DNA from 3 places in the Vibrio gazogenes genome. Region 2 is predicted to be linked to each of the others. Evidence: predicted binding sites of a transcription regulator. Region 2 holds the regulator's gene; each other region holds the start of a gene.
The links. Region 2 encodes MetJ, which represses methionine synthesis genes. Its sites were predicted from a motif close to TTAGACNTNTANANGTCTAA; they were not measured.
Positions count from the first base shown of each region.

Region 1: metK (methionine adenosyltransferase) is a predicted target of MetJ. The motif match lies at 1,186-1,205, and genes of this name have one in related genera.
Region 3: metE (5-methyltetrahydropteroyltriglutamate--homocysteine S-methyltransferase) is a predicted target of MetJ. The motif match lies at 1,710-1,729, and genes of this name have one in related genera.

Region 1 is NZ_CP092587.1:2,920,329-2,923,614, forward strand. It holds gene tkt (transketolase) at 1-916, opposite strand, end outside; gene metK (methionine adenosyltransferase) at 1,290-2,444, shown strand; gene MKS89_RS13025 (SprT family zinc-dependent metalloprotease) at 2,639-3,151, shown strand.
Region 2 is NZ_CP092587.1:241,817-245,102, reverse strand. It holds gene MKS89_RS01070 (malic enzyme-like NAD(P)-binding protein) at 1-214, shown strand, start outside; gene MKS89_RS01065 (glutathione S-transferase) at 305-955, opposite strand; gene metJ (met regulon transcriptional regulator MetJ) at 1,116-1,433, opposite strand; gene MKS89_RS01055 (O-succinylhomoserine (thiol)-lyase) at 1,647-2,813, shown strand; gene MKS89_RS01050 (bifunctional aspartate kinase/homoserine dehydrogenase II) at 2,813-3,286, shown strand, end outside.
Region 3 is NZ_CP092587.1:1,516,619-1,519,904, reverse strand. It holds gene metE (5-methyltetrahydropteroyltriglutamate--homocysteine S-methyltransferase) at 1-1,523, opposite strand, end outside; gene metR (HTH-type transcriptional regulator MetR) at 1,797-2,708, shown strand; gene MKS89_RS06840 (amino acid ABC transporter ATP-binding protein) at 2,749-3,286, opposite strand, start outside.

The DNA of each region.
Region 1 (3,286 bases), 840 kb from region 2:
CGGCTTCTTTTGCTGCGCCGGATTCTTTCGCATCCCACTGCGCATAAATGTCAGCCGGAATCTCAAACGGGCCATATTCCCAACCCAGTTGCTCACGTGTTGCTTTGATTTCATCCGCACCCAGTGGTGCGCCGTGGCAATCATGAGAGCCGGATTTGTTGGGTGAGCCAAAACCAATCACAGTTTTGGTACAAATCAATGTCGGACGTGACGTTTCCGCTTTGGCTGCGGTAATCGCCGCTTCAATCGCCGCAGCATCATGTCCGTCTACCGCCGGAATAACATGCCAGCCGTACGCTTCAAAGCGTTTCGCCGTGTCATCTGTGAACCAACCGTCCACATCACCGTCAATCGAAATGCCGTTGTCATCCCAAAACGCAATCAGCTTGCCCAGACCCAAAGTACCGGCCAAAGAGCACGCTTCATGAGAAATCCCTTCCATCAAACAGCCATCACCGAGGAAAGCATAAGTGTGATGGTCAACGATATTATGCTGGTCACGGTTAAACTGCGCGGCGAGCGCTTTCTCCGCAATTGCCATACCAACCGCGTTGGTGATGCCTTGTCCGAGTGGCCCGGTTGTGGTTTCAATGCCCGGTGCATAACCGTACTCCGGGTGGCCCGGTGTTTTCGAATGCAACTGACGGAAGTTCTTCAGGTCGTCAATCGACAGATCATACCCCGTCAAATGCAACAGTGAATAAATCAGCATCGAGCCGTGGCCGTTAGAGAGCACGAAACGGTCGCGGTCAGCCCAATTCGGGTTTTGTGGATTGTGGTTCAGGTGAGAGCGCCACAGCACTTCAGCGATATCCGCCATCCCCATCGGGGCGCCGGGGTGACCTGAGTTGGCTTGTTGAACACCATCCATACTTAAAGCGCGGATTGCATTCGCGAGACGTTTTTGGGAAGACATGTCAGCTCCTGAAAGTCATAAAGCAAAAAATGAATGTAGATTACGACGAAATAACACCGTATTTGCAAAATACCATATTAAAAAAAGCACTATATTGTCGCAAAGCCCTTTACTTGGCGCAATCGATTTACTGTGCCGATAAGTGCGCGATCTATCGCAGATTTATCGGTTATTTTCCCGAAATGAAAAACACTGTCATTTCCAATAAGCATCATGATGTTTATTAATCATAAAAAAAAAAGCTTGTAATTCCATTGACGCAGAATAGAATAGACGTCTAGATGTAAAAACATCTCTTGCGTTTAGCGCTTGTTTGCAAATAATTTCGAGTAAGTGTTCAGTACGACTTGCTCATCATCTGAGTGGAGTTCTCATGACAAAGCATCTGTTTACTTCTGAATCCGTATCAGAAGGACATCCTGATAAAATTGCCGATCAAATTTCCGATGCCGTACTTGATGCGATTTTAGAACAAGACCCAAAAGCGCGTGTTGCCTGTGAAACCTATGTCAAAACAGGCATGGTCATGGTTGGTGGCGAAATCACGACATCAGCTTGGGTAGATATTGAAGAATTAACCCGAACCACTGTTCGTGAAATTGGCTATACCCATTCAGATATGGGATTCGATGCGGACTCTTGCGCAGTTTTAAATACCATCGGCAAACAGTCTCCGGATATTAATCAAGGTGTCGATCGCGCCGACCCGAAAGAACAAGGCGCCGGTGACCAAGGTATTATGTTCGGTTATGCAACCAACGAAACTGATGTCCTGATGCCAGCCCCGATCACTTACGCTCACCGCTTGGTTCAACGTCAGTCAGAAGTGCGTAAAAACGGCACACTGCCATGGTTACGTCCGGATGCAAAATCTCAGGTAACTTTCCAATATAACGACGGCAAAATTGCCGGAATCGATGCCGTGGTATTATCCACGCAACACAGTGACTCCATTTCAACCGAGTCATTGAGAGAAGCGGTGATGGAAGAGATCATCAAACCGACGCTGCCAGCTGAATGGTTAAACAAAGAAACCAAATACTTTATCAACCCTACCGGTCGTTTTGTTATCGGTGGTCCAATGGGTGACTGTGGTCTGACTGGTCGGAAGATCATCGTTGATACATACGGTGGTGCAGCACGTCACGGTGGCGGTGCCTTCTCCGGAAAAGATCCATCTAAAGTTGACCGTTCAGCCGCCTACGCAGCGCGTTATGTTGCCAAAAACATCGTTGCAGCCGGTCTGGCTGATCGTTGTGAGATTCAACTATCTTACGCGATTGGTGTTGCGGATCCGACCTCAATCATGATTGAAACATTCGGCACAGAAAAAGTTGCACACGATATCATCATTGAAGCCGTTCGTCAGTTCTTCGACCTTCGTCCATACGGACTTCAGGAAATGTTGAATCTGCTTCAGCCGATCTATAAAAAGACTGCTGCTTATGGTCACTTCGGTCGAAATGAATTCCCATGGGAAGCAACCGATAAAGCTGCATTACTACGGGACTTCGCCGGCCTCAAATAAGTCAGCCTGTTCATCAACAGCATTATCTTGAATTCATAGCCCTCCACTCGGAGGGCTTGCTTCTATATACAGAAACCGACATGATAAATAACTTGGATTGCATCATTAAATGCAATCAGTTTCATACAAATTTGCTGTGAGCTAAAAATTGCTTTTAACCGAAAAGAAGAGCCAAACAGATAAGGTAGAACAACGTGTCAGCCTCACCAATATCAGCTGAACTTCATACCCAAGTCACCGCTCGGATCTTGTCTTGTATTGAGCAAGCATCGCACTACTTTCAACACCCCTTCCCGCAACCAAGTCTTAGCTATCAACTGCGTGGTAAAGCGGCCGGAAAAGCTTATTGTCATCGCTGGGAAATCCGTCTGAACCCGGTGCTGCTGGTTGAAAATCAAAGCGAGTTTTTACAACAAGTGATTCCTCACGAGATAGCTCACTTGCTGGTTCACCACCTATATGGACGAGTAAGACCACACGGTTCAGAATGGCAATCGGTGATGACACAGGTTTTCAGTTTGCCCCCTCAGACAACCCACCAATTTGATACACGTTCCGTAGCCGGAGAAACCTTCGCATACCATTGCCAATGTCAGCAATTTTCGTTGTCGATTCGTCGTCACCGGAAAGTACAGCGTCAGCAAGTCATCTATCGTTGTACACAATGCCACCAGCCACTGAGATATAATGGCACCGGATATGAATGACAAACGAGGTTTTTCCCTTTTGTTTTCAATGATCCCTCTTGTAATTTCAGTTTGCAGCGCCCATCTTATACCCAATAAAAGCGACAGGCCTTGATTGATAGGAAGCTTGGATTGATGGGAAGCTTGTTGAGAACC
Region 2 (3,286 bases):
GGTTGAAGCGATTCGCCAACTTGCCAAAGAAGACGTACCGGCAGAAGTTCTGGCTGCGGCCGATATCGATAGCCTTTCATTCGGCCCCGAGTACATTATCCCCAAACCGATGGATCCACGTCTGTTGCCACGAGTCGCCAGAGCCGTTGCGCAAGCCGCCGTTGATTCAGGTGTTGCTCGGATTTCAATGCCCGAAGGCTACATGCAAGATTAATCCAACACACTGGTAGAACATCACGGATACAAAAAAAAGAGGATACACGGCGTGTATCCTCTTTTTATGACTTGTTTTTAATCGCTTGATTCAAGCTGGGATCTTTTGCAATGCTTGCTGATAGCTCGCCAGTTGAACAACCTGTTTATGATAGCGTTGAATATTGGGATAGGCAGACAAATCCGCCCGCATATCGGCAAGCTGTAAGACCAGATGCATCTGAAAATCTGCACCACTGAGCTGCTCTCCGGCAAACCATGAACGTTGCGCAAGCGTATCATCAATATAACGCAAGAAAGTAGACACACGAGGCTCAATCACTATCTGATCCATCTTGTTGAGAAAAGAACCAATCAATGGACGCAACAAGAATGGGAGTTTTTCTCTCGATTTGATAAAGATCAGCCGCATAACCAGCCACATCATGAAAGAACCTTCAGCGGCATGTAACCAATAGCGATAATCCAGTAAAGCCTGCCCTGATTCAGGCCGGAAACGACGTTGATGGTCATAGGTATCGATTAGATACTCGATAATAGCACCTGACTCGGCAATGGTTTGTTCACCATCAACAATCATCGGAGACTTGCCTAACGGATGAACCGCTTTCAAAGACTCCGGAGCCCCCCAAGTCTTTGGATTTCGGCTATAATGAACGACTTCATATTCGAGTTCGAGCGCTTCCAACAACCAGACCACACGTAATGCCCGAGACTGTTCAAGGTAGTGAACATAGATCATATCAAACGTCCCTTATCTGCAAAGGAAACAACCAACTTGCTGTATTGTTTCCCTTGTTGAAGAAATTGATTTCATATTCTCTGAGGTTAAAGCAATGCGTCCAAATCAGCCAACATGACAAAAAATACGTTATCTGCCTGAGAAGCCAGACTCCTGTGAATTAGTCATCATAAGATTCAAATTCAATGCCCATTTCGGTCATGATTGCTTTTGCTTCTGTGGGAATATCATCCGGGCGATCTTTACGCAGATCTTCATCCGTCGGCAAAGGCTGACCAGTATATGCATGTAAAAACGCCTCACACAAAAGCTCACTATTTGTGGCATGACGTAAGTTATTGATCTGGCGTCTTGTCCGCTCATCAGTCAATACTTTGAGAACTTTCAATGGGATAGAAACCGTAATTTTCTTGACCTGCTCGTTTTTCTTACCATGTTCAGCATAAGGACTTATGTATTCACCATTCCAATCAGCCATTGCTTCCCCTCATTGCCGGAATTCGTCATTATTATCAAAAAAAGTAGGTGTTAATTTTAGCTTTATTTACTGCTATAAGCAAAGACATATAGACGTCTAGAAGTATTGACGTCCCATTAGAAAATCAGTAAAGTGAGCAGCCATGTCCAATCCGTGTCGATTGAGATCGACAGTTATGAACGACATCTGCCATCAAGTAGGAAGGAATTACATATGAGCACTCATAAACCTGCAACCATCGCCGTTCGAACGGGTATTGAGTCAGACACGCAATATCATGCAGTCGTTCCACCGATTTATCTCTCAACGAATTATGGATTTCCGGCATTCGGTGAAGTCCCTCAGTACGATTATACCCGTTCCGGTAATCCGAACCGCGGACTGCTGGAACAAGCACTTTACGAACTGGAAGGTGGACAGGGCGCCGTGATTACCAACTGTGGTACATCAGCGCTTAATCTATGGGTTTCTGCCTTCATCGGCCCCGATGATCTCATCGTCGCACCGAATGACTGTTATGGCGGCACGTATCGTTTATTCAATTCCCGCGCCAATAAAGGTGACTTCCGGGTGTTATTCGTTGATCAATGCGACGATGCAGCGCTCACGGAAGCTCTCGCCCAGAAACCGAAACTTATTTTGCTGGAAACACCATCCAACCCGCTCGTTCGGATCGTTGATATCAAAAAAATCTGTCAGCAGGCAAAACAAATCGGCGCTTTAGTCGCTGTTGATAATACCTTCCTGACCCCAGTCTACCAACAACCTTTGTCGCTGGGTGCTGACTTTGTGATCCATTCGACGACAAAGTATATCAATGGCCACTCAGATGTGATTGGCGGCGTGATCATCAGTAAAACTGAAGCACACGCGGAACAGCTTTCCTGGTGGGCAAACTGTATCGGCGCCTCCGGTACCCCATTCGATAGTTATATGACACTTAGAGGGTTACGCACCTTGGGCGCAAGAATGCGTAGTCATGAAGAAAATTCACTGAAAATTCTCGCTTACTTGCAGTCTCAAGCGCTGATTGGAACCATTTATCATCCGAGTTTACCGACCCATCCCGGTCACGACATTGCGAAGAAGCAACAAAGCGGATTTGGTTCGATGCTCAGCTTTGAATTTGCGGGAAGCCATGAAGCGCTACAACAATTTGTGAGCCGGCTCAATCTGTTTTCATTAGCTGAATCACTCGGTGGTGTCGAAAGTTTAATTTGTCACCCGGCAACAATGACCCATCGTGCGATGGGTGAGGAAGCACTCAACAAAGCCGGTATTTCGCTACAACTATTACGGCTATCGGTCGGCTTAGAAGATGCCGATGACTTGATTGCCGATCTGGATCAATCCCTGAATTGGGTAAAGGAGAATTGTTGATGACCACCGTACGCCACCTCCATAAATTCGGAGGAAGTAGTCTGGCTGATCCGGCATGTTATCGCCGCGTTGCTCAAATTCTCAAAGAGTATTCGCAAAGTCACGATCTAGTTGTGGTTTCTGCAGCGGGCAAAACAACCAATCAACTCATTGCTTTTATTGAAAATTTAACCGTAGAACCACAACAGGCCCAAGAAATTTTGGGTCAGATTCAACAGTTTCAACGCCAGTTGATTGCAGACTTGCTCGAAGGAGAAGCCGCTCAAGCACTGACGAACCGAATGAATGATGAGTGTATAACCCTCGCTGAACTCCGCGCACCACTGAGTGCCGCCCAGCAGGCGTTCGTATTGGCTCATGGTGAGATTTGGTCATCCCGCTTAATGGCTGCGTTACTCAATCAACAAGGATTAATGGCGATAGCACAAGATGCCAGAGCATTTTTACGCGCTCACCGAGAGACCCTACCGGAA
Region 3 (3,286 bases), 1.3 Mb from region 2:
GATAAGTTCTCCGCGAAATACTCCACCATATCATTCCGCTCAGCTTCACCATGAACCAAAACATCCAGTCCCAGAGATTCCTGTCGCTCAACCGCTTCATGAATATGTGCTTTTAGCGCGGTCTTATAGTCGCTTTCAGATAACCGCCCTTGCTTAAAATCACGCCGCAATCTTCTGATTTCGCTGGTTTGAGGGAAAGAACCGATGGTTGTCGTTGGTAAAAATGGCAGCCCCAAAGCCTCTTTCTGATGTATAGCGCGCGCTTCATAAGGCAACGCTCTAGTTGCCAGAGCTTCGGTGATCGCTTCAACCCGCTGACGCACATGTGGCTTATTCACCTGTTGGGAGGCTCGGCGCTGTTCAATCGGGCGGCTATAGTCCTGACATGCTTCAACAGCTTTGACATCACCGTCTAACGCGGCACCAAGTAATCCCAACTCAACCACTTTTTGACGGGCAAAAGCAAACCAACTCTGCGTTTCTTCACTCAGTCCGGTTTCCAGTGAAAGATCAACCGGACTATGGAGTAGTGAGCACGAACTCGCGACCCACAAACGATCACCAAGCTGCGCTTTAAGGGGCTGTAACTGTTTGAGTAATAATGCCAGATCGGCTCGCCAGACATTGCGTCCATTGATAACACCGGCAGATAAAATCCAATCTGTGGGCAGTTTTGCCGCGACCTCCTTCAACTGCTGCGGCGCAGAAATAGTATCAATATGCAGTCCATCGACGGGCAAAGCGGTCACACGCTCTAAAATATCAGTAATCGAATCAAAATAAGTGGTGAGCAACAGCTTGGTTTTCCTCTGTTTCTTTTGTAATTGGTCATAAGCAAGTTGAAAAGCATCCAGCCAGGTTTGCTCTAATTCCAACACCAGAATCGGTTCATCAATCTGAACCCACTCAATCCCCTGTGCAGCTAATTTATCCAGAATAGTTTGATAAGCGACCGTTAACCGAGGCAATAATGATAATCGGTCAAACCCCTCGACAACGGATTTACCCAAATAGAGATAACTCAATGGCCCTAGTAATACCGGCTTCACTTGATGCCCTTGTTGAATCGCTTCATCGACTTCATCAAATAACTGTGACCAGCTCACCTCAAACGTATCATCAGCTGAAAATTCCGGCACAATGTAATGATAATTGGTATTAAACCATTTAGTCATATCGGAAGCTGCACTGCCACCTTGACAGTCACACCCTGGACGGGACTGCCCTCTGGCAATCTTAAACAGTGTATCGATATCCATATCTCCGTCCCGGTGGCGTTGTGAGACATGCCCTAATAACAGAGAGGTATTCAATACATGGTCATACCATGCAAAATCACCGACAGTTACGAAACGAAGTTGATTGTCCGCCTGAAGCGTCCAGTTCTCTTGACGAATCGAGGCACCAGTCGCTGCCAACTGAGATTGATCAAGCTCTCCGCGCCAATACCCTTCTAAAGCAAATTTGAGTTCTCTTTTATCACCGATACGAGGAAAGCCCAGAATATGTGTTGTTGTAGCCATGAATATCATCCTTTATTGATTATTGCTTGTCGTGAGTATTTGATACTGACTTATCTTTCAGACATAAAAGATGTCTAGATGGCTAAAATATCGTACAAAATGATCTCACTGCCAATCACCAATTCTTCAACCGACACATTAGTAAAATTCATAGTCATAAAAGTAAATTGAAATTAAATAACTCATATAGCCGTCTAGATGTTTACATGTGGTAGGTTTCAGCGTAATTTAGTAAAAATATTCAACATGATTGAACATGAATGAGGAAAACTCATGTTAGAAATCAAACACCTCAAAACATTGATTTCACTCAGAGATACCGGGTCTTTAACCGCAACCGCAACCGCGCTACACCTGACCCAGTCGGCTCTGTCTCATCAGATTAAAGATCTGGAATCACGGATTGGCAGCCCACTATTTCTCCGTAAAACACGCCCCGTTCGATTTACATCCGAAGGTGAGATTTTGCTACGGCTGGCGGAAGATGTATTGCCGCGAATGGCTCAGGCAGAGAACCAAATCGCCGGTCTCAAAGAAGATGTGAATGGGCGTCTGCATATGGCGATCGATTGCCATTCTTGTTTTCAATGGCTGATGCCTGCGCTCAAGGAATATCAGCTCAGTTGGCCGGATGTAACGTTGGATTTTTCTTCCGGATTTGGCTTTGAACCCCTTCCTGCACTACTGGCAGGAGAGCTTGATCTCTTGATCACCTCGGATATTATGCCCCGCTCCGAAATTCATTACGAACCGTTGTTTGATTTTGAAATGCGCCTTGTCACCGCGATCAATCATCCGTTGGCTGACGCGGCAGCCATTCAACCCACAGACTTAGCTGGCCAAACCATGTTGACTTATCCGGTTCCGAAACAACGTCTCGATGTGTATAAGCACTTCCTTCATCCCGCGGGAGTGGAACCTCTGAAATGGAAACAGGCAGATAATACGCTCATGCTGGTCCAGATGGTTTCAGCTGGCTTAGGGGTTGCGGCACTGCCCAATTGGGCCATCAGCGAATTTTCTCGCCAGCGTCTGATCACCAGTAAACCGCTGGGACAAGGACTATGGCGACGACTATTTGCTGCCGTGCGACATGGGGAAAAAGAGAAACGTTATCTACAGGCTTTCTTTGCCACGGCTCGGCAACAGTGTAAAACACACTTAGAAGGGATAAAAATCGCCTGATAAAAATGACTTCCGCCAGTAAACTGGCGGAAAGTATCGACTATAAAATTTTAGCCAGAAATTGCTGCAAGCGAGGATGTGGCGGAGATTCAAATACAACCTGAGGCGTGTCATCAACCAATAGTGCGCCTTCTTCCATAAACAACACACGATCTGCGACCTCTTTGGCGAATCCCATTTCGTGCGTCACAATCACCATCGTCATGCCTTCTGCTGCCAACCCCTTGATGACATCCAATACTTCACCCACCATTTCAGGATCAAGCGCTGACGTCGGTTCATCGAACAACATCAAATCCGGTTCCATGGCCAACGCCCGGGCAATCGCCACACGTTGCTGTTGTCCACCGGACAAGTGAGAAGGATAGTTATTCATCCGCTCAGCCAGACCGACTCGTTTCATCAACGCTTTCGCGGCCACTTCAACGTCTTTCACCGGGCGCTTAGCCACTTTCAGTGGTGCCAGCATCACATTTTCTAAAGCAGTCTTATGGGGAAACAAATTAAAGCTTTGAAACACCATCCCGACATTTTGCCGCAGTTGATTGATATCCGTTGATTTAGCGTACATATCGATA